DNA from 3 places in the Pseudomonas yamanorum genome. Region 3 is predicted to be linked to each of the others. Evidence: riboswitches for the same ligand, from Rfam matches in the RefSeq annotation. Region 3 holds a riboswitch; each other region holds the start of a gene.
The links. Region 3 has a riboswitch for cobalamin ahead of BLU46_RS02845 (TonB-dependent receptor plug domain-containing protein). Riboswitches for the same ligand answer to the same signal wherever they lie in the genome.
Positions count from the first base shown of each region.

Region 1: another riboswitch for cobalamin. It lies ahead of cobO (cob(I)yrinic acid a,c-diamide adenosyltransferase); the one in region 3 lies ahead of BLU46_RS02845 (TonB-dependent receptor plug domain-containing protein).
Region 2: another riboswitch for cobalamin. It lies ahead of cobW (cobalamin biosynthesis protein CobW); the one in region 3 lies ahead of BLU46_RS02845 (TonB-dependent receptor plug domain-containing protein).

Region 1 covers NZ_LT629793.1:1,705,274-1,712,521, forward strand. The annotation lists gene cbiB (adenosylcobinamide-phosphate synthase CbiB) at 1-698, opposite strand, end outside; gene bluB (5,6-dimethylbenzimidazole synthase) at 695-1,345, opposite strand; gene BLU46_RS08250 (cobyrinate a,c-diamide synthase) at 1,342-2,733, opposite strand; gene cobO (cob(I)yrinic acid a,c-diamide adenosyltransferase) at 2,730-3,341, opposite strand; cobalamin riboswitch at 3,422-3,658, opposite strand; gene BLU46_RS08260 (PQQ-dependent sugar dehydrogenase) at 3,758-5,071, shown strand; gene BLU46_RS08265 (C40 family peptidase) at 5,205-5,747, opposite strand; gene BLU46_RS08270 (C40 family peptidase) at 5,892-6,521, opposite strand; gene hda (DnaA regulatory inactivator Hda) at 6,735-7,248, opposite strand, start outside.
Region 2 covers NZ_LT629793.1:6,493,848-6,501,095, forward strand. The annotation lists gene fabF (beta-ketoacyl-ACP synthase II) at 1-928, opposite strand, end outside; gene BLU46_RS30220 (winged helix-turn-helix transcriptional regulator) at 1,042-1,560, shown strand; cobalamin riboswitch at 1,557-1,758, shown strand; gene cobW (cobalamin biosynthesis protein CobW) at 1,852-2,913, shown strand; gene cobN (cobaltochelatase subunit CobN) at 2,917-6,690, shown strand; gene BLU46_RS30235 (ATP-binding protein) at 6,690-7,248, shown strand, end outside.
Region 3 covers NZ_LT629793.1:584,178-591,425, forward strand. The annotation lists gene BLU46_RS02825 (error-prone DNA polymerase) at 1-137, opposite strand, end outside; gene BLU46_RS02830 (Y-family DNA polymerase) at 113-1,528, opposite strand; gene imuA (translesion DNA synthesis-associated protein ImuA) at 1,536-2,147, opposite strand; gene lexA (transcriptional repressor LexA) at 2,147-2,764, opposite strand; cobalamin riboswitch at 2,866-3,074, shown strand; gene BLU46_RS02845 (TonB-dependent receptor plug domain-containing protein) at 3,169-5,103, shown strand; gene BLU46_RS02850 ((2Fe-2S) ferredoxin domain-containing protein) at 5,115-5,447, shown strand; gene BLU46_RS02855 (ABC transporter substrate-binding protein) at 5,444-6,364, shown strand; gene dkgB (2,5-didehydrogluconate reductase DkgB) at 6,522-7,248, shown strand, end outside.

The DNA.
Region 1 (7,248 bases), 1.1 Mb from region 3:
TTGGGGCTGTCCCAGGTCGGGCCCTGAGTGCGCCAGCATTTGAGGGCCAGGCGGGTTTTGCCCAGCAGCGCGTAGGTCAACGCCACCAGGCGCGCCGGAATGTAGTTGAGCACGTCATCGATCTTTGCTGCGGCCCAGCCGAAACGCTCAAAGCGTTCATTGCGATAGCCCCACATGGCATCCAGGGTGTTGCTCAGGCGATAGAGCACCACGCCGGGCACGCCGGCGACCACAAACCAGAACAAGGCGGCAAATACCGCGTCGCTGCCGTTTTCCAGCACCGATTCGGTGGCTGCACGGGCGACTTCGGTGCGATCCAGCTCGCTGGTCTGGCGGCTCACCAGATAGCTGACACGCTTGCGCGCCTCGTCCAGATCATCACTGCGTAACGCTTGCGCCACCGGCAGCACGTGTTCGCCGAGGCTGCGCATGCCGAGGGCGCAATACAGCGCGAGGATTTCCAGGACCCAACCGATGTAAGGCGCCCACGAGAGGGCCGTGGCCAACAGGGTCAGCGGCACCACCGCAATCACCCATGCGGTAACGCCATGGCTGCGCCAGCCACGGCCGCCGGAGTTGAAACGCTGCTCGATACGCCCGGCAAAATTACCGAACGCCACCAGCGGATGCCAGCGCCTGGGCTCGCCCAGCAGCGCATCCAGCGCCACCGCAGCGACACTCAGCAAGGCCACACTCATTGACTCACTCCCCAAACATTCTCATACAACATGTCACTCAGTGGCCGTGGTTCGGTCCAGCCTTCGAGCTGCAACATCGGTGCCGGGTAGAACTCGGTCACCGGGCCCAGGCACAACACGGCCAGCGGCTTGGCGCCGGGCGGCAGGCCCAGCAGGTCGGCCAGGGCCTGGGGCTCGAACAGCGAGACCCAGCCCATGCCCAGCCCTTCGACGCGGGCTGCCAGCCATAGATTCTGGATAGCACAGGACAACGATGCCATGTCCATTTCCGGCAAGGTACGGCGCCCGAAGATATGCCGTTCGCGATCGTCCATCAACGCCGCCACCAGTACTTCGGCGCAGTCGTTGATGCCTTCGACCTTGAGCTTCATGAACTGGTCGGAGCGCTCGCCAAGGGCCTCGGCGGTGCGTACCCGTTCTTCTTCCACTAACTGCTGGATCTGGCCGCGCAGGTTGCGGTCGCTGATGCGGATAAACCGCCAGGGCTGCATCAACCCGACGCTCGGCGCCTGGTGGGCGGCTTGCAGCAGGCGGTGGAGCAATTCAGGCGCGACGGCGCCGCCGCTGAAGTGGCGCATGTCGCGGCGTTCGGCGATGGCGCGGTAGACGGCTTCGCGATCGGCTTCCGGAAAGGCGTTGTCCGTCATGGCCTCATCGCGGGCAAGCCCGCTTCCACCGTAGATTGCGTTTCAACTCGGTCAAGTGTGGGAGCTGGCTTGCCTGCGATGGCGGTCTCAAGGCCCGGCGCAAACAGCGCAGCCACCGCCGTCGGGTTGGACGGGAAGTAAAAGTGCACGTAGGAAGCCGTCATCCGGCCCTGACGATAAACCGCCTCGGCGCCACGCCCACCATTCGGGCTCAGGCCCCGGGCAATCGGCTGCCACTCGGTGCTGGTCAACGAATGATGGTAGGTGTGACCGCGCAACAGGCCTTCTGGCAGTTCGACGTTTTGCAGGGCCAGCGCCGCCAGACGTTTCTGCATCACGGCATCACCCTGGAGCAGGCCGACCAGTTCGGCACGGGTGCCGTCGACATCGGTGAGCGAGTCCAGCAGATAGAGCATGCCGCCGCATTCGGCCAGCAGCGGCTTGCCGGCAGCGTGATGGGCGCGAATGGCGTCCAGCATCGCGGTATTTTCCGACAGCGCCTGGTGATGCAGTTCCGGGTAACCGCCGGGCAGGTAGAGGCTGTCAGCTTCGGGCAATGCGCGGTCACGAATCGGCGAGAAGAAGCACAGTTCGGCGCCCATCGCCCGCAGCAGGTCGAGGCTGGCGCCATAGGTAAAGGCGAAGGCTTCGTCACGGGCCACGGCGATGCGTACGCCGGCCAGTAACGGCTCAGCCTCGATCATCTCGGGTGCGGCGAACTCCACCGGCGGTGGCAGCGCTACCTCACAGCTGCTGCCCAAGGCTTGGGCGGCGGCGTCGAGGCGCAAGTCGAGGTCGTTCAGTTCACTGGCCTGCACCAGGCCGAGGTGGCGGCTGGGCAACTCGATGCCGGTTTCCCGGGACAGTGCCCCGTACCAGCGCAGGCCTTCGGTGAGGCTGCCTTCAAGCAGTTGCGCATGGCGCAGCGTGCCGACACGGTTGGCCAGCACACCGGCAAACGGCAGGTCCGGCTGGTAACGCGCCAGGCCCAATGCCAGGGCGCCGAAGGTCTGGGCCATGGCCGTGCCGTCGATCACCGCCAGTACCGGCACACCAAAGTGCCGCGCCAGGTCGGCGCTGGAGGGCGTGCCGTCGAACAGGCCCATCACGCCCTCGATCAGGATCAGATCGGCTTCGCCCGCCGCTTCCCACAGCAACCGGCGACTTTCCTGCTCGCCCACCATCCACATGTCCAATTGATAGACCGGCGCACCACTGGCGCGCTCGTGGATCATCGGGTCCAGAAAGTCCGGGCCGCATTTGAACACCCGCACCTTACGCCCCAGGTTGCGGTGCAAACGGGCGAGCGCGGCGGTGACGGTGGTTTTGCCCTGGCCGGACGCCGGTGCGGCGATCAGGACAGCAGGACAGTGACGGGGCTGATTCAAAGTTCGATGCCTTTCTGCGCCTTGATACCGGCCTGGAAGGCGTGCTTGAGCATGCCCATTTCCGTCACGGTGTCGGCCATTTCGATCAATTCGGGTTTGGCGCCACGGCCGGTGACCAGCACGTGTTGCATCGGCGGGCGGGCCTGCAGGTCGCTGAGTACCTGGTCCAGGTCGAGGTAGCCGTGCTTGAGGGCGATGTTCAGCTCGTCCAGCACCACCAGGCCGATGGCCGGGTTCTGCAGCATTTCTCGGGAGACCGCCCAGGCGGCTTCGGCGGCCACGATGTCGCGCGCACGGTCCTGGGTTTCCCAGGTAAAACCTTCGCCCATTACGTGGAAGCGCACCTGCTCGGGGAAACGGCGGAAGAACAGTTCTTCGCCGGTGCTGTTGCGGCCCTTGATGAACTGCACCACGCCGCACTGCATGCCGTGGCCCATTGCTCGCGCGAGCATGCCAAAGGCAGAGCTGCTCTTGCCTTTGCCGTTGCCGGTGAGCACCAGCAGCAATCCGCACTCGTTCGGTGAATTGGCAATGCGCTCGTCAATCACGGCTTTTTTGCGCAGCATGCGCGCCAGGTGGCGTTCGTCACGATCGGGGGATTCAGTCATGGCAGCTCTCCGTTGGGGCTGGACAAAAACGGCGGGCAGGAAAAAGACACATACAGACAGCCAAGCATCGCCCACCGTGATGCTGTTGGATGGATCAGGCCGGTCTCCGGGCTCATGAGTGGCATCGGATGCCGAGGGTGCGCCTTCCCATATCGCGGGCGATACAGTGGCTTAAGGCACCGTCTTGACTCATTTACCGTTGCGGGGGCAGCGCCGGGATCGTGGCGGCACTGTAGAAAAATGCGCTCACTCACCGGCTTCCCTGTTTCACTCAGTCGGCGCGTACGCCACAGAGCACCTGAAACAAGCCGCGAAGGTTAGTGGGTTGGGGGGGGAGCGTCAATTAAAGCCGGACATGCGCGTGAACCATCGGGCCGCTGCGCTCCTCTACCACTACAGGTATTAAGGAGAAAACCATGCACAAGACCCGACTTGCCCTACTGATCATGCTCGCCGGCACCCTCGCCGCCTGCGGCGAAAGCTCTACCCTGCAAGTGTCCGACGGCACCGGGCCCTCGCCCAAACTGCCGGAACCGAATAAAACCCTGATCCCCACGGTGAACATCGCCCCGGCCATCGGCTGGCCCGAAGGCGCCAAGCCTACCCCGGCGGCAGGCACCCAAGTGGCAGCGTTTGCTGAAGGCCTGGATCACCCGCGCTGGCTGTACGTACTGCCCAATGGCGATGTACTGGTGGCGGAAACCAACGCACCGCCCAAGCCGGATGATGCCAAGGGCATTCGTGGTTGGGTGATGGAGAAAGTCATGGGCCGTGCCGGGGCCGGCGTGCCGAGCCCGAACCGCATCACCCTGCTGCGGGACGCCGACCACGACGGCGTAGCCGAAACCCGCACGGTGTTCCTGGAGAACCTGAACTCGCCGTTCGGCATGACACTGGTGGGCAACGACCTGTATGTCGCCGATTCGGACAAGTTGCTGCGTTTCCCCTATCAGCCAGGCGAAACCTCGATCAAGGGAGCCGGCACCACGGTGACCGACTTGCCGGGCGGCAGCATCAACCATCACTGGACCAAGAACGTGGTCGCCAGCCAGGACGGCAGCAAGCTGTACGTCAGCGTGGGCTCCAACAGCAACGTCGCGGAAAACGGCCTGGAAGCCGAAAAAGGCCGGGCCGCGATCTGGGAAGTGGACCGTGCTACCGGCCAGCACCGCATCTTCGCCTCCGGCCTGCGCAACCCCAACGGCATGGCTTGGGAACCGCAGAGCGGCAAGCTATGGACCGCAGTCAACGAGCGCGATGAAATCGGCAGCGACCTGGTCCCGGACTACATCACCTCGGTCAAGGATGGCGCCTTCTACGGCTGGCCCTTCAGCTACTACGGGCAGCACGTGGATGTGCGCGTGAATCCGCAGAACCCGGAGCTGGTGGCCAAGGCGATTGCACCGGACTACGCGGTGGGTCCGCACACAGCTTCCTTGGGACTGACCTTTGCCGAGGGCAGCAAGTTACCGGCGCAGTTCAGCCATGGCGCGTTTATCGGCCAACATGGTTCGTGGAACCGCAAGCCCCACAGTGGCTACAAGGTGATCTTCGTGCCGTTTGAGGCCGGCAAGCCAAAAGGCCAGCCGGTGGATGTGCTGACCGGCTTCCTCAACAGCGACGAGAAAGCCATGGGCCGTCCGGTCGGCGTGGTGATCGACAAGCAGGGGGATTTGCTGGTGGCGGATGATGTGGGGAACAAGGTATGGCGGGTGTCGGCGGCTAAATAGCCAACTTCGCAAACACCGCAAAACAAATGTGGGAGCGGGCTTGCTCGCGAATGCAGTGTGTCAGTCACCTGGTTGTCGGCTGATCCACCGCATTCGCGAGCAAGCCCGCTCCCACATTTGGTTTCGTGTTTTCCTAGGGGTTTCGTGCCAGATGCTCCGCCGGCAACACACGCTTGGCGCTCAGGTAGGCATTCTGCCAATAAGCCTTGGACAGCGTGTCCAGCTTCACCGTACCGCCGGTTTGCGGCGCATGCACAAAGCGCCCCTCACCTACGTAGATCCCGGCGTGGCTGACCTGCGAGCCGCCACCGGTGGCGAAGAAAATCAGGTCGCCGGTCTGCAGGTTGTTTTCGCTCACGTCCTGAGCGCGCATCACGATCAGCTCGCGGGTAGTGCGCGGCAGAGAGATGCCCGCCGCGTCACGGTAGACGAAGCCGATCAAGCCACTGCAATCAAACCCCGAGTCCGGCGTGTTGCCGCCCCAACGATAAGGCGTGCCGACCAGGCCCAGCGCACGAAAAAGCACGTCTTCGGCCGCAGGCGAGAAACTTTGGGTGGCGTAGGTGTTGAACACCGGCTTGGGCTTGACGGCCACGGGAGCAGGCGGAGGACGGCTTGCGCAGGCGCTGAGCAGCGCGGCGCAAACGAGAAGAATTAGGCGGGCCGAGGTCGACATGGGCAGAACAATCCTGATCTGGATGCGGCTTTCGCTGCCGAACGTTGAAAAACAGAACGCGCAAGCAAAGCTCGCGCGATCAATTTACAACAATGTCCAGGGATTCTAGCGCTTACACGTCAAACTTCAAGTATCACTTTAACTTTACTTGCTAGCGGTAACTGTAGTCGGGGCCATCGCCAGGGCGCGCTTGGCTTCGATGAAGGTTTTGCTCCAGTAGCTGTCACCCAGGTTGTCGACTCGCACACCACCGCTGCGGCGGCTGCTGGAGTGGATAAACTGGTTATCGCCCAGGTAGATACCGGCGTGACTGACGCGACCACGGCCAGCCGTACTAAAGAAAAGCAGATCACCGGGCTTGAGGTTGTTTCGTGCGACCAACGGTGCATCCACGTTGATCATTTCGCGGGTGGAGCGCGGCAGATTCATGCCGGCTTCCTCGCGGAACAGGTAGCCGATGAAGCCGCTGCAGTCGAAACCGGCTTCAGAGGTACCGCCGAAACGGTAACGGGTACCGATCAGGGACATGCCGCGTTCGAGAATGCTGTCGGCAAGAACTGGAAGCTGGTAAGGCTTGGCGCCGGCGAAGTCGGCGAGTTCTTTTTCAGTTGCGATCTCTTCCTGATAAACAGTGGAAGACTGCGACGCAACGAATTTTGCCTGGGACTGCTGTACTGGTTTTTGCTGCTCAGCCACGTTTTGAGTGTGGGTGGCGCAACCAAACAACAGGGTAACGAGTGCGAGAGGCACGAGGGGTGCGAAGCGATTTAGCATGGGCACGACCGTGGCTGATGTGTAAAGAAGCCGAGACTATGCCTTCTATCACATCGATTTGCAAATTCAATCGTGATCTATGTGACTTCTTGTTTGAACTATGACATCTAAGCCCTTAACACCCTATAGACCCCATTTGCGTGGCCAAAACGGCACAAACGCAGGTTTTCTGGCGCCTGTAATTTGCCGAAAGCCGCGATTTTAAAGGGCTGGCTACCAGCCGAGTGTTTCCTTCAGGAAGGGGATGGTCAGCTTGCGCTGAGCCTGCAAGGAGGCCTGATCGAGCTGTTCGAGCAAGTCGAACAGTGCACTCATGCTGCGGGTACCACGGGTGAGGATAAAATGCCCGACTTCATCCGTCAGGTGCAATCCACGGCGGGAAGCACGCAGTTGCAGGGCACGCAATTTGTCTTCGTCGGACAACGGGCGCATCTGGAAAATCAGCGCCAGGGTCAGCCGCGACTTCAAGTCAGCCAGCTTCACCGGCAGCTCACGTGGCGAGGTGGATGCAGCAATCAACAAGCGCCGACCACTGTCCCGCAAACGGTTGAACAGATGGAACAGCGCCTCCTCCCAATCCGCCCGCCCCGCTACCGCCTGCAAATCATCCAGGCACACCAGTTCGTATTGTTCAAGGTTGTCGAGGATCTCGATACCACGGTCCAGCAGCTCCGCCAACGGCAAGTAAACTGCCGGCTCACCCATCTGCTCGAAGCGCAGGCAAGCG
Region 2 (7,248 bases), 1.2 Mb from region 3:
AATGCTGGATCTGTGCGGCGCTGATCCCCGCTTGCGCAATCGCCAATTCCATCGCCCGGCGCGCACCGGAGCCATCTTCCGGCCCTGAAGTCATGTGATAGGCGTCGGCGCTGGTACCGTAGCCCACCAGCTCGGCGATAGGCGTGGCCCCGCGAGCCAGTGCATGCTCCAGCTCCTCGATCACCAATATCCCGGCACCTTCGCCCATCACAAATCCATCTCGGCCTTGATCAAATGGGCGGGAAGCCAATGCCGGCGTGTCGTTGTAATCGCTGGACAGTGCACGTGCTGCGGCAAAACCGCCGAGGCTGACCCGGTGGATGCAGGCTTCGGCGCCGCCACACACGGCGATATCGATTTCCCCTGCGCGGATCATCCGAGCGGCATCACCAATCGCCTGTACGCCGGCGGCGCAAGCGGTGACGGGGGAGCCGAGCGGGCCTTTCAGTTGGTGCTGGATCGACACATGCCCGGCTGCCATGTTGCCGAGGAATGACGGGATCGTGAACGGCGACAGGCGGCGTGGCCCTTTGCTGTCAGCCGTACGAACGGCCTCGGCAATCGCGGGAAAACCACCCACGCCGGAGGCGATGATTGTCGCGGTACGTTCTTGCTGCGATGGCGTCTGCGGACTCCAGCCAGCCTGGGCCAGGGCCTCTTGCGCGGCTGCCAGGGCAAACACGATGAACCGGTCCATCTTGCGTTGTTCCTTGGCCGGGATGACAGTGTCGGGGTCAAAGCCGGCTTCAGGGTCCTGGGTGCGGTCGAGCACTTGGCCGCCGATGCTGATTGCCAGGTCGCCGACCAATGCCTCGGGTAGCCTGCGAATCCCGGATTCACCGGCCAGCAGGCGTTTCCAGGTCTGTTCCACGCCGGTTGCCAGCGGGGTCACTGCACCCATGCCGGTCACAACAATTCGCTTACTCATGATCGCTTAGCTCCGCAAATTTCAGGTTGGTAGCATTGCATAGACGAAGCTATCATTATGAAAGTAACATTCGATAGCTTAAATTTCCGGGGCCGCCCCATAGAGGAACTGCAATGCAACGTAAGTCGCTGGTGAATGCCGAATGCCCGGTAGCCCGTGGAGTGGAACGGGTAGGCGAGTGGTGGAGCATCCTGATCATGCGCGACGCGCTGCAAGGTTTGCGGCGCTTTGACGAGTTTTCACAGAGCCTGGGAATCGCTCCGAACATGCTGACTCGCCGGCTCAACAGCCTGGTGGACGCGGGGCTGTTGGAGCGCCGGCAATACAGCGAGCGGCCGCCACGTTTCGAGTACGTGCCGACGCCGGTCGGCGAGGATTTCCGGGTGGTGATTATGGCGTTCGTCGGTTGGGGCAACCGCCATTTCGCCAACGAAGGCGAAAGCCTGCAATTGGTTGACCGGGAAACCCGGCGCCCGGTGGAAGTGGCGGTGGTGGACGCCGACGGTGTGCGCGTGTCCGTCGAGCAATGCAGCGTTCAAGCCGGGCCTGCTGCCAGCGAGGGCATGCTGGAGCGCCTGGCGCTGCTTCGCGCCAAACGCTCGGACATTGACCCGTCCCCGCGCACTGCGTAGCCTTGCACCTTCGAGGTTCTTCGGCCCAGGCCGAAGCTAAGAAGGGAACGCGGTCAATGCCGCGGCTGCCCCCGCAACTGTAAAGGGTTTATCTGACTGCCACGCCACTGCCTGAACAAGGCGGGAAGGCGCAGCCAGCGCCGGCCTCACCGCCGGCAAGCCCCAAGCCAGGAGACCTGCCTCGCAACCGATTTTCTACTTCAACCGGGCGGGGTGATCCGGTGGCGAATTCTGCTTCTGCGCACCCGCGCAGGGCCACTCGTCCCGTATGCCCGCCCCAAAGGGCATCCGATGAAAACACTGGCCAAACTCCCCGTCACCATCGTTACCGGCTTCCTCGGCTCGGGCAAGACTACCTTGCTGCGCCACATGCTGGATAACGCCCAGGGGCGCCGTATCGCGGTGATCGTCAACGAGTTCGGTGAGCTGGGCATTGACGGTGAAATCCTCAAGCAATGCTCCATCGGCTGCACCGAAGAAGAAGCCAACGGCCGCGTCTACGAATTGGCCAATGGCTGCCTGTGCTGCACGGTCCAGGAAGAGTTCTTCCCGGTGATGCGCGAACTGGTGGCCCGTCGCGGCGACCTCGACCATATCCTCATCGAAACCTCGGGCCTGGCCCTGCCAAAACCCTTGGTCCAGGCGTTCCAGTGGCCGGAAATCCGCAGTGCCTGCACCGTTGACGCCGTGATCACCGTGGTCGACAGCCCGGCCGTGGCCGCCGGCACGTTCGCCGCCTTCCCGGACCAGGTCGACGCCCAGCGCAAGCTCGACCCGAACCTGGACCATGAATCGCCGCTGCACGAGCTGTTCGCCGACCAACTGGCCAGCGCCGACCTGGTGATCCTCAACAAGTCCGACCTGATCAGCCCTGAAGACCTGGCCCGTGTGCGCCTGGAAGTGGCTGAAGAACTGCCGCCGGCGGTCAAAATCATCGAAGCCAGCAGCGGTCGCCTGCCGCTGGACGTGTTGATCGGCCTGGGCGCGGGCTCCGAAGAACATATCGACGGTCGCCACAGCCATCACGATCATCATCACGAAGGTGAAGACGACCACGATCACGACGCCTTCGATTCCATCTCCATCGAACTGCCCCAGGCTGACGAAAGCCTGCTGCTGGACGCCCTGACCCAACTGGTGGTCAAGCACGGCATCCTGCGGGTCAAGGGTTTTGCGGCGATCCCGAACAAACCGATGCGCCTGCTGATCCAGGGCGTGGGCACCCGTTTTGACAAGCACTTCGACCGCGCCTGGCGCGCCGATGAGCCCCGCGCCACGCACTTGGTGCTGATCGGCCAGGAACTGGACGCCGCCTTGCTTGAAGCGCAACTGCGCGCCGCCCTCAGCGTTTAACCCATGCACCTGCTCAGGACCCAGCCCGGCGGTTTCGTTTCGGATGACAACATTGCCGACCTTGGACAGACTCCCGCCGAGCTGGTAATCCTGTGCAGCGGTGATTCCAGCCTGGCGTTGCTGGCCGAAGCGGCCCAGCAGTTGCCCGAGGATTACCCGAGCCTGCGGCTGGCCAACCCGATGCAGGTGCAGAACCATGCCTCGGTCGACCTGTATGTGGATGAGGTACTGCGTCACGCCAAGGTCATCCTGATTTCGCTGCACGGCGGCATCGGTTATTGGCGCTACGGTATCGAGCGCTTGGTGGAATTGGCCGAGCGTGGAGTGCAGCTGATTCTGGTGCCGGGGGATGATCGCCCGGACCCGGAACTCAGCGGTCTCAGCACCGTGGGTGCCGAGGAGCGTGACCGGCTCTGGCACTTCCTGCGCCAGGGTGGCTTGGGTAATGCGCTGGATTTCTATCGCTGCCTGGCTGCGGGCTATCTTGGCCGCGATTACGCCTGGAGCGAGCCGCAAACCCTGCCGCGCACGGCGATTTATCACCCGCGTAAAGCAAATGCCCGTCTCAACGATTGGCAGGCTGACTGGCAAGCTGATTTTCCGGTGGCCGCGGTGCTGTTCTACCGCTCCCATTTGCAGGCGGCCAACACCGGCTTTATCGATGTTTTTTGCCAACGCTTGCAGGCGGCGGGTCTTAACCCGCTGCCGATGGCGGTGGCCAGTTTGAAAGAGCCAGGCTGCCTGACGGTGGTCGAGGACTTGTTGGACGAAGTGCACGCCTCGGTGATTCTGAACACCACCGGCTTTGCCCAATCCAGCCCCGAAGCCCCGCACTTGCGGCCGTTTCGCCGCAATATTCCGGTGATCCAGGCGATTTGCGCCCAGGACAACGAGCCCGGCTGGCAGGCCAGCGAGCAAGGCCTCGGCCCCCGGGACCTGGCGATGCACATCGCGTTGCCGGAACTGGACGGGCGCATCATCAGCCGGCCCATCAGCTTCAAAGACCTGGCCTGGCGCAGCGAGCGCAGCCAGTCGGATGTGGTGTGCTATCGCGCACAGCCGGAGCGCATGGACTTCGTCGCCGAACTGGCACGGCGTTGGGTGGAGCTGGCGCGGGTGCCGAATGGCGAAAAGCGCATCGCGCTGATCCTCGCCAACTACCCGACCCGGGATGGGCGTATCGGCAATGGCGTGGGGCTCGACACCCCAGCCGCCGCGCTGAACATCTTGCGTGCATTAAAGACTGAAGGTTATCCGCTGCCGGACGTGTTGCCGCAAAGCGGTACCGCGCTGATCCAGGAACTGTTGGGCGGTGTCAGCAACGACCTGGACAGCCTCGACCTGCGTCCGTGTCACCAAAGCCTGGCGCTCGACGACTACGAAGCGATGTTCAACCGCTTGCCCGAGTCTAACCGCCAAGCGGTTTTGGCACGCTGGGGCACACCTCATACCGATCCGATGTTCCGCGACGGCCGCATGATGATTGCCGGCCTGCGTTTCGGCCTGACCTTCGTCGGCATCCAGCCGGCCCGGGGTTACCAGGTCGACGCCAGTGCCGTTTATCACGACCCGGACCTGGTGCCGCCCCACGGTTACTTGGCGTTCTACTTCTGGTTGCGCCAGACCTACAGCGCCCACGGCGTGATCCACGTCGGCAAGCACGGCAACCTGGAGTGGCTGCCGGGCAAGGGCGTCGGGCTTTCCGAAAACTGCTGGCCGGACGCATTGCTGGGGCCGCTGCCGAATATCTACCCGTTTATCGTCAACGACCCGGGCGAGGGCGCCCAGGCCAAGCGCCGCACCCAGGCCGTGATCATCGACCATCTGATGCCGCCGCTGACCCGCGCCGAAACCTACGGCCCGTTGCGCGACCTGGAGCTGCTGGCCGACGAGTATTACGAAGCGCAATTGCTCGACCCACGAAGGGCCCGCGAGCTGCAAAAGGACATCCTCAAGCTGGTGCGGGAAACCCGTATCGACCAGGAACTGGCCCTGGACGAGAACCTCGACAGCGACGCCGACGCGGCGATCTGGCTGCCGCGCCTGGACACTTACCTGTGTGACTTGAAGGAGTCGCAGATTCGCGATGGCCTGCACATCTTTGGTGAGTCGCCCGAGGGCCGGTTGCGCATCGACACCTTGCTGGCCTTGCTGCGTATTCCGCGTGGCGATGGGCGCGGGCCGCAATCGAGTCTGCTGCGGGTATTGGCCAAGGCTTTCGAGCTGGGTTTCGATCCGCTGGATTGCGCCTTGGCCGAGCCGTGGACCGGGCGTCGTCCATTGGTGTTGCAGGATATCGACACGCAATTGTGGCGTACCGCCGGCGACACCCGTGAACGCTTGGAGCTGTATGCCGCGCGCCTGATCGAGCAGGCGCTGGAAGGTGCGGTGGAACAGCTTGAAGAGCCCGGCTGGGAAGACGTCAAGTCGGTGATCGAGAGCCTGCGCATCGTCGTCGCGCCCCGCCTGGATGCTTGCGGCCCGGCGGAAATGCGCGGGTTGCTGGATGCATTGAGCGGGCGGTTCGTCCCGGCCGGGCCCAGCGGTGCGCCGAGCCGGGGCCGCCTGGACGTGTTGCCTACCGGTCGCAATTTTTTCTCGGTGGATGTGCGCAACCTGCCCACTACCACCGCTTGGCGCATCGGCTTCCAGTCGGCGAACCTGATTCTTGAGCGTCACCTGCAGGATCATGGCGACCACTTGCGCCAGCTCGGCCTGTCGGTGTGGGGCACTGCCACCATGCGCACCGGCGGCGACGACATTGCCCAGGCCATGGCACTGATGGGCGTGCGCCCGGTATGGGCCACGGGCAGCCAGCGGGTGGATGACTTTGAAATCCTGCCCATCAGTCTGCTGGACCGGCCACGTGTCGATGTGACCTTGCGCGTGTCGGGCTTCTTCCGCGATGCGTTCGCCAACCTGATCCGGCTGTTCGACGCGGCGGTGCAAGCCGTGGCGGCGCTGGACGAGCCCGACGACCTGAACCCACTGGCCGCCAAGGTGCGCAGCGAGCGCGAAGCGTTGCGCCTGTCGGGCCTGGACGAGGAAGCGGCGGCGAAACAGGCCGGTTGGCGGATCTTCGGCGCCAAGCCCGGGGCCTACGGCGCCGGCGTGCAGGGCGCGATTGACGGGCGCTTGTGGCAGAGCCGCGAAGACCTGGCCGAGGTTTACCTGAACTGGGGCGGCTACGCCTATGGCGGCTCCGACGAAGGCACCGCCGCCCGTGAACAGTTTGCCCAGCGCTTGAGCCAGGTGCAGGCGGTGTTGCAGAACCAGGACAACCGCGAGCATGACCTGCTCGACTCCAATGACTACTACCAATTTCAGGGCGGCATGCTCGCCGCCGTGGAAACCCTGAGCTGCGACAAGGCCGCCAGTTATCATGGTGACCACAGCCAGCCGGACCTGCCGAAGATCCGCACGCTAAAGGAAGAGTTGAACCGGGTGATTCGTGCCCGGGCGGCCAATCCGAAGTGGATTGAAGGGGTGAAGCGCCACGGCTACAAAGGCGCTTTCGAGATGGCAGCCACCGTGGACAATCTGTTCGCGTTCGACGCCACCACGGCGTTGATCGACGATCATCAATACGCGTTGCTGGCGGATGCCTACTTGCTGGACCCGGACACCCGCGCCTTTGTGCAGCAGCACAACCCGGATGCCCTGCGGGACATGACCGAGCGCATGCTCGAAGCCCAGCAGCGCGGCATGTGGCAGGAACCCGGGGCGTACCGCGAAGCGTTGGAAAATCTGTTGTTGGATATAGAAGAAGGCAGTTGATGACCGACCTCCCGCATTTCCCGCTGTCCGCCGTTGTCGGTGCCGACGACTTGAAACTGGCCCTGTGCCTGACCGCCATCGACCCGAAAATCGGCGGCGTGCTGATTGAAGGCCCGCGCGGCATGGCCAAGTCCACCCTGGCCCGTGGCCTGGCGGACCTGCTCGCCAGCGGCCAGTTCGTTACGCTGCCGTTGGGCGCTACCGAAGAGCGTCTAGTGGGCACCCTCGACCTGGACGCGGCGCTAGGCGAAGGCCGCGCGCAGTTTTCCCCCGGCGTACTGGCCAAGGCCGACGGCGGTGTGCTCTATGTCGATGAAGTCAATTTACTGCCCGATCATCTGGTGGACCTGCTGCTGGACGTGGCCGCCAGCGGCACCAACCTGATCGAGCGCGACGGGATTTCCCACCGGCATTCGGCGCGCTTCGTGCTGATTGGCACCATGAACCCGGAAGAGGGCGAGTTGCGCCCGCAATTGCTCGACCGGTTTGGTTTCAACGTAGCGCTGAGCGGGCACACCCAGCCGGCTGAGCGGGGGCAGATCATTCGTCGCCGCCTGG
Region 3 (7,248 bases):
GTGATCGCCAGCGCCTCGTAACCCTGCTGTTTGGCCCGCTCGAACAGTTCACGGGCACTGGAGGCGCCACGCTGGAAACTGAAGTTGGACAGGCAATGCAGCTCTGCGTACTTCATGCGAACCAGCCTTGCAGCCACAGTGTGCCGCTTTCGCCCACGGTGCGATAAGCCCAGCCCTGTTGGCCGGCGCGGGTGCGCACCAGGTAGTAATCGCGGCGCACATCGGCACCATCCCACCAGCCGGATTCGATGCGCTCCGGGCCCATCAGGATGTGTAGACCTTGCTCGGCCAGGGGCGTCGGTTCATGCAGCAACCAACCCGGGCGCTGCACTCTATTTGAGGGTGTGCACGGGCGACTGTCAGCACCGGTTTGCCAGGCACATTCCGGGCGGTGGTCGGCGTGAAAGCGCAGGCCTTGCACCGCTTCGTCCCCCAACCGCGCCCGCAGGCGTTCGCGCAGTTGCTCCCACGGCAGGGTTTGTTGCGGGCGCTCGTCGAACAGGTCCTGGCGCTGGGGCACAAACACCGGCAGGTCCTGGGCCACCAGGCGAAAGCCACGCACCGGCGAGGTGACTTGCACTTGCTCCAGGCGGCCACGGGCCAGTTCGAACAGCATTGCTGCGTCACGCTCGGCGCTGAGCAGGCCGACCTTGATCACGCTGTCGGGTTCTGCGGCGTGCTCCAGGTGCAGGTCAAAACGCTGCACGCCACTGTCGCGGCCACACAGGAACGCCGATAAATCGCCGGTCAAACGGCGCAAGGGAAACAGCAAAGCCTGGTGGGACAGCACATCAAAATTCAGCTCGATGCGCACATCGAACTGGTCCGGCGGTTGGTAGAACGCCAGGGCCAGGGGCCGTTGCCCGCACAGTGCATCGAGGTGCTTGAGTAGCGCCGCGTCGAAACGCCGGGCCAGGGTATGCCGGGGCAATGCCTGCACCTGGGCCAGGGTGCGCAAGCCCATACGCGACAACGCGGTGGCGGCGTGTGGGTCGAGGCCGGCGCGGTCGATGGGGATCGGCGCCAGGGCTTGTTGCAGGCCTTGCTCATCGGCCACGGCCAGGCCGTCGTAGGCATTCGCCAGAATCCGCGCCGCCGCCGGGTTCGGCGCGGCGACGATGCGATGACGAAACCCCAGGTCAGTCAGTTCCTTGCGCAAGCGCGCTTCGAGCAACGGCCAGGGCCCGAACAGGCCCAGGCTCGACTCGATCTCGAACAACAACGCCCGTGGGTAATACACGCTGACCTGGGAGCTGAAACGGTAGGCCCAGGCCGCAAGAAATTGCTGCCAGTATTCGATCTGTGCCGGGTCGTATTCGGCGCAGGCAAAAGCCTTGGTCAAGGCATGGGCCGCCGTCAGGGATTGGCCGGGGCGCAGGCCGAGCTTGCGCGCGGCCTCATTGACGGTTTGCAGCACCCGTCGTTGCGGCGTGCCGGCCAACAGGGCCAATGGCTGATCCGGTTCGGGGCGCAGACGCAGCACCCCGTCCAGCGCCAATTGCGGGAAGACAATACACACCCAGCGCATGCCAACCTCAGTGCCCAAGCGCAATGGGCGCGGGATGGGCCAGGCCGCCCCGGCACTTGAGCACACGCACTTGCGCCGGGCTCGCCTCTACCGCGAGGCGCAAGGCGGCCGGTGACGGGTTGATGGCCTCGTTCAAGGAGCGCCAGGCAAAGGCCAGGGTCTGGCCGGTTTCCGCCGCCACCTGCAAGCGGCGCAAGGCCCGGTCATCGGCCTTTCGCGGCCAGCACAGCACCGCGCCACAACTGCCGGAACGCAGGCATTGCTCCACGGCCCACAAGGCATCGCGTTCATCGGCCTGGATCACGGAAAGCTGGCGCACATCCACCCCGGCGTTTTGCCAGGCGTGGGGGTACGGCGTGTAAGGCGGCGCCACCAGCACGATGCGCTCGCCGGCCGCCGACAACCGCGCCAGGGTCGGCCACACCAGTTGCAACTCGCCCACGCCCTCCTTCGCCATCAGGATTTCACTCAACGCCGCTTCCGGCCAGCCACCGCTGGGCAGCACTGCATCCAGAGCCGCAAGCCCGGTGGGATGGACGCTGGCGGGCGGCGCGGCAGGCCGGCCTTTCCAGACCCGGCCGCCATTGAACAGCGAGTCCAGTGCAACGACGGCGCCCATCAGCCTTGCCTCACCAAACCGCAGAACACCCCTTCGATGGCCAGGTCCTGATCGGGCCGCACCACGATGGGTTGATAAGCGGGGTTGCGCGGCAGCAAGCGCACGCGCTCGCCGACGTGTTCGAAACGCTTGATGGTGACCTCACCGTCCAGGCGCGCCACCACAATCTGCCCGTTCAAGGCCTCGGCACTGCGGCGTACGCCCACCAGGTCGCCATCGAGGATGCCGTCTTCGATCATCGAATCGCCCTGTACCCGCAGCAGGTAGTCCGGGGTTTTCGCGAACATGGAGGGATCAAGCAGCAGACGGTTATGCACTTCAGCGTCGGCGCCAATGGGCAAGCCGGCGGCCACCCGGCCGAGTACCGGGATGTCCAGCAGCTCCGGCCGCGCCGGCTGATTGAGCAGGCGAATGCCGCGCGCCTGGTTGGGGTTGACCTCGATAAAGCCGCCCTCGGTCAGCGCCAGCACATGCTTGCGCGCCACGCTGCGGGAGGCAAAGCCGAACGCCTCGGCGATCTCGGCGAGGCTGGGAGACTGGCCTTGCTGCGCGATTCGGTCGCGGATAAAGGTCAGGATGGCGGTACGGCGGGGCGTTAGATTCGTCATGGAGTACATTTGTACTCCTGTGGGAATTTTCTGGCAATATCCGTCAGTCGCTTCCCATGCAGCCACCGGAAAAGTCCCCGCCAAGTTGACGAACGGTCTTTCGAATGTTCAGATGCCGGCCTGTTTCAGGTGCCCCCTGCCGCCGTGCTTGGGGTGAAACGGGAAACCGGTGCCGCTCTTTTTTTGAGCCAGTCCGGTGCTGCCCCCGCAACGGTAGACGCGTGACCCCTTCGACACACCACTGTGGCCAGCGCGCCATGGGAAGGTGAAGGTGTCCATACGCGTGAGCCCGGAGACCGGCCTGGAATTCTGTTTGGCAAAATCCTGCGGTGGGCGGGCATGGGCCGGTATTGGCGTGTGCTCGGTGCCTACTCGTGCGTGCTTTTCGCGAAAGATACTTTTCCGAGAAGACTATGATTCGACCTTTCAAGACTCCTGTGCCCGGCCTGTTGTTCGGCTGCCTGTTCAGCCCCCTGCTGCTGGCCGACGACAACACCCTGGAACTCAAGCAACTTAACGTTTCCGCACCGTCGGTGGAATCCACCACCGTGGCCGAGATGGCCCAGTACGGCAGCAAGGTTGAGATCGTCACCCGCGAACAGATTGAACGCGCCGGCCCCGCCGCCGATGTGTCGCGCGTGATGCAGATGTTCATCCCCGGCCTGTACGTGGCACCCAAGAATGGCCCGTTCGACTACGGCACTTATTCACTGCTGGGCGGGCGCAACGACGACACGCTGATCCTGCTGGACGGCGTGCGCCTGAACAACCGCCTGTACGGCGGCCTGTATCTGGACACCCTGCCCGCCAACGCCATCGAGCGCATCGAAGTGCTCAAGGGTGGCCAGAGCCTGCTGTTCGGCACCCAGGCGGTGTCGGGGGTGATCAACATCGTCACCCGCAGCCCGCAAACCCGCGAGGCGTCCGGCGAGGTGAACCTGGGTGCCGACACCTTCGGCGGCACCACCGGCGATGCCCGGGTCGAGAAGATTTTCAATAACGGGTTTGGCGACCTCGGCTTGCTGGCCTACGTCAGCCGCAACGTCTCCGAGGGCTACCAACCGTTTCGCAACCGCGACATGAAAAACGTCACCGACAAGAAGCGCTCCTACGAAGTCACCACCTTCGGCACCAAGGCGATCCAGTCGTTTGGCGATGACACGCGCCTGGAACTGTTTTACCAATACGCCGACGCCAACCTGGATTTCGCCCGCCCGGTGGACAACCACAAGACCACCAACGACCGCGTGCAGCAAATCGCCACGGCGACCTTCGAGCAAAGCATCAACGAGCGCCTGAGCTACTTCGTCAAAGGGCATATCAACGATTGGGACACGCGCTACACCCGCCTCAACAATGTCGAAGGCGGCGGCACCAAGGTCATCAACCACAACGACTACTGGGGCTTCACCGACTGGGGCGTGCAGGCCGAAGGCAAGGCCGTGTTGCCCGGCGAGCATGTGCTGGTATTCGGTTCCGATAACCAGTGGTTCAAGGGCCAGGATGATGTATTGATCATCGACGACAACAAGGCCCAGGCCCACGCGCTGTACACCCAACTGCGCCCGAATATCGAAGCCCTGCCGAACTGGCACCCGAGCATCGGCGTACGCCACGAAGCCATGAGCGGCGGTGACAGCGCCACCGTCGGCATGCTCACTTCGCTTTATGACCTCAACGACAACTGGGCCCTGCGCGGCCAATACGGCACCGCCTACAAACTGCCGAATGCCGAGCAACTGTTCGTCAACGAAGACGATGAGAAAGGCAACCGCAACCTCAAGCCGGAGAAGAGCCGCAACGCCGAGCTGGGCATCGACTACAAGGGCAGCCTGCTGGCGCGGGACTTCAGCGCCAGCGTGACGCTGTTCAAGCGCAAGATCACCGACCTGATCACCCAGGACGATATCCAGTGGATCAACGGCCAGGGGCAGATCCAGATGCGCGGTTTCGAGGCCGACGCCAAGCTGCAACTTAACGAGCAATGGAGCGTGCAGGCCGACATGACCCGCAACCTCACCGAGTCCCGCGCGGGTGTCACCCTCAATGATATTCCTGGCTTCTTCGCCCGCTCGCGGGTCGGCTATGAATCGGTGGACCGCCTGTGGGGCGTCGGTACTGCGGTGCGTTACATCGGCGATATTGTCAGCTCGAAAAAGGTCGAGTACGGCAACTACACCGTGGTCGACGCCGACGCCTATCGCTACCTCGATAACGCCCACCAACATCGCGTCAGCCTGCTGGTAGAGAACCTGTTCGATCGCGACTACGTCACCAGCCGCGCCAGCAACGTCGACAACCTCGGGCGGCCGTTCACCTCCGAAGTACGCTACACGTATCGCTTCTGATGAGTACGCCCGTGGAAACTCATCCGGACTGGTCCCATGTGCCTGACCACACCCGTCACGTGTTCCTGTGCACCGGCCCGCGCTGCACCCAGCGTGGCGCGCTGCAATTATGGAAAACCCTGCGCCGCCACCTGCTGGCACACGACCGCATCGAAAAGCCTGGCGGCGTGCTGTTGACCCGCACCCACTGCCAGTTCCCGTGCAACCTGGGCCCGATTGTGACGGTGTACCCGGACACGTGCTGGTACGGCGTGCACAGCAACGCAGACGTGCAACGGCTGGTGGAAGTGCACCTGGTGGGCGGCGAAGTCGTCGAGGATTTGCTGATCAAGGAGCGCCCATGAAAGCGTCGTGGTTGCTGTTGGGCGCCCTGCTCTGCCCATCGTTGGCCCTGGCGGACCGTTATCGCAACTGCAACCAGGACTGGACGGCCACCCACTCACCGCCCTCGCGCATCGTGGCCCTCAACCAGCATGCGGCCGACCTGTTATTGGCGCTGGATGTCGGTTCGGCATTGGTGGGCGTGGCGTATCTGGATGACAACGGTGTGGCCCACCGACACGGCGAGTATTTCGGCGTGCCGGTGATTGCGCCCAAGTACCCGTCCAGCGAAGTGCTCTATGCGCAGAAACCGGATCTGGTGGTCGGTGGGTTCGCCACTGCCTTTGGCACTGGCGTCACTTCCCGCACAGGATTGGCCGGCAACGGGGTTGGGTCATATTTGCTGGAGTCGGCGTGTGACGGGCATTCGCTGGATTACTTCGGGCATATCCGCAACGACCTGTTTACCCTCGGCGCCCTGGTGCACAAACAGCAACGGGCGCGGGCGTTGAGCGATGCCATGGACGCCGACCTGGCCAGTGCCCAGGCACTGACTGGCAAGGGTAAACCGCTGTCGGTGTTTTACCTCGACAGTGAAGTCAACGGGCTGGACAGCGAAGGCCGGCGGGGTTTTGTCACTACATTGGTGGCGGCTGCCGGGGCGCGCAATTTATTCGCCGGGATCAACCAATACCGCGTCACCGTGAGCAGCGAAACCCTGCTGATGAGTGACCCGGATGTGATTTTGCTGGCGGATGCAGTGTGGTCACCGGCCAGCCGCAAGCGCCAGTTGCTGATCAGTGACCCGGTGCTCTCGCGTTTGCGGGCGGTGCGGGAGAACCGGATGATCGATATTCCGTTTACCCACCTGGTGCCCACGGCAAGCAGCGGGCGGGTGGCCCTGGACCTGGCGCGGCAACTCAAAAAACTGGCTGAATAAACACAGTCTTCTGTGGGAGCTGGCTTGCCTGCGATGGCTTTTGCTCTTCACCACTCATGACTTTTGGTAAAGAGTCCTTTTCGGATTCAGCGGTTTTTCTGAAGGAACGAGGAGCCGATACTCGACTCCATTGTTCACATCACTTCAGGAGTCACTCATGTCTATTCCCGCATTCGGCCTCGGTACGTTCCGCCTGCAAGGCCAGGTCGTCATCGACTCCGTCAGCACCGGCCTGGAACTGGGCTACCGCGTCATCGACACCGCGCAAATCTACGAGAACGAAGCCGATGTCGGCCAGGCCATTGCCGACAGCGGCATCCCACGGAACGAGCTGTTTATCACCAGCAAGATCTGGATCGCCAATTTCGCCGAAGGCCAGTTGATTCCCAGCCTCAAGGAGAGTCTGCGCAAGCTCCAGACCGATTACCTGGACCTGACCCTGATCCACTGGCCATCGCCGGAAGACCAGGTGCCGGTCGCCGAATTCATGGGCCAGTTGCTGGAAGCCAAGCGCCAGGGCCTGACCCGCCAGATCGGTATTTCCAACTTCACCGTCGACCTGATGAAACAGGCAATTGCCGCCGTCGGTGCCGAGCACATCGCGACCAACCAGGTCGAGCTGCACCCGTACCTGCAAAACCGCACCGTGGTGGATTTTGCCAAGGCCCATGGTATCCAGATCACCTCCTACATGACCCTGGCCTACGGTGAAGTGCTGAAGGACCCGGTGATCCAGCAGATCGCCGAACGGCATCAGGCAACCCCGGCGCAAGTGACCCTGGCCTGGGCCATGCAACTGGGCTACGCGGTGATCCCGTCGTCGACCAAGCGCGCCAACCTGGCCAGCAACCTCAAGGCCCTGGACCTGACCTTGAGCGATGACG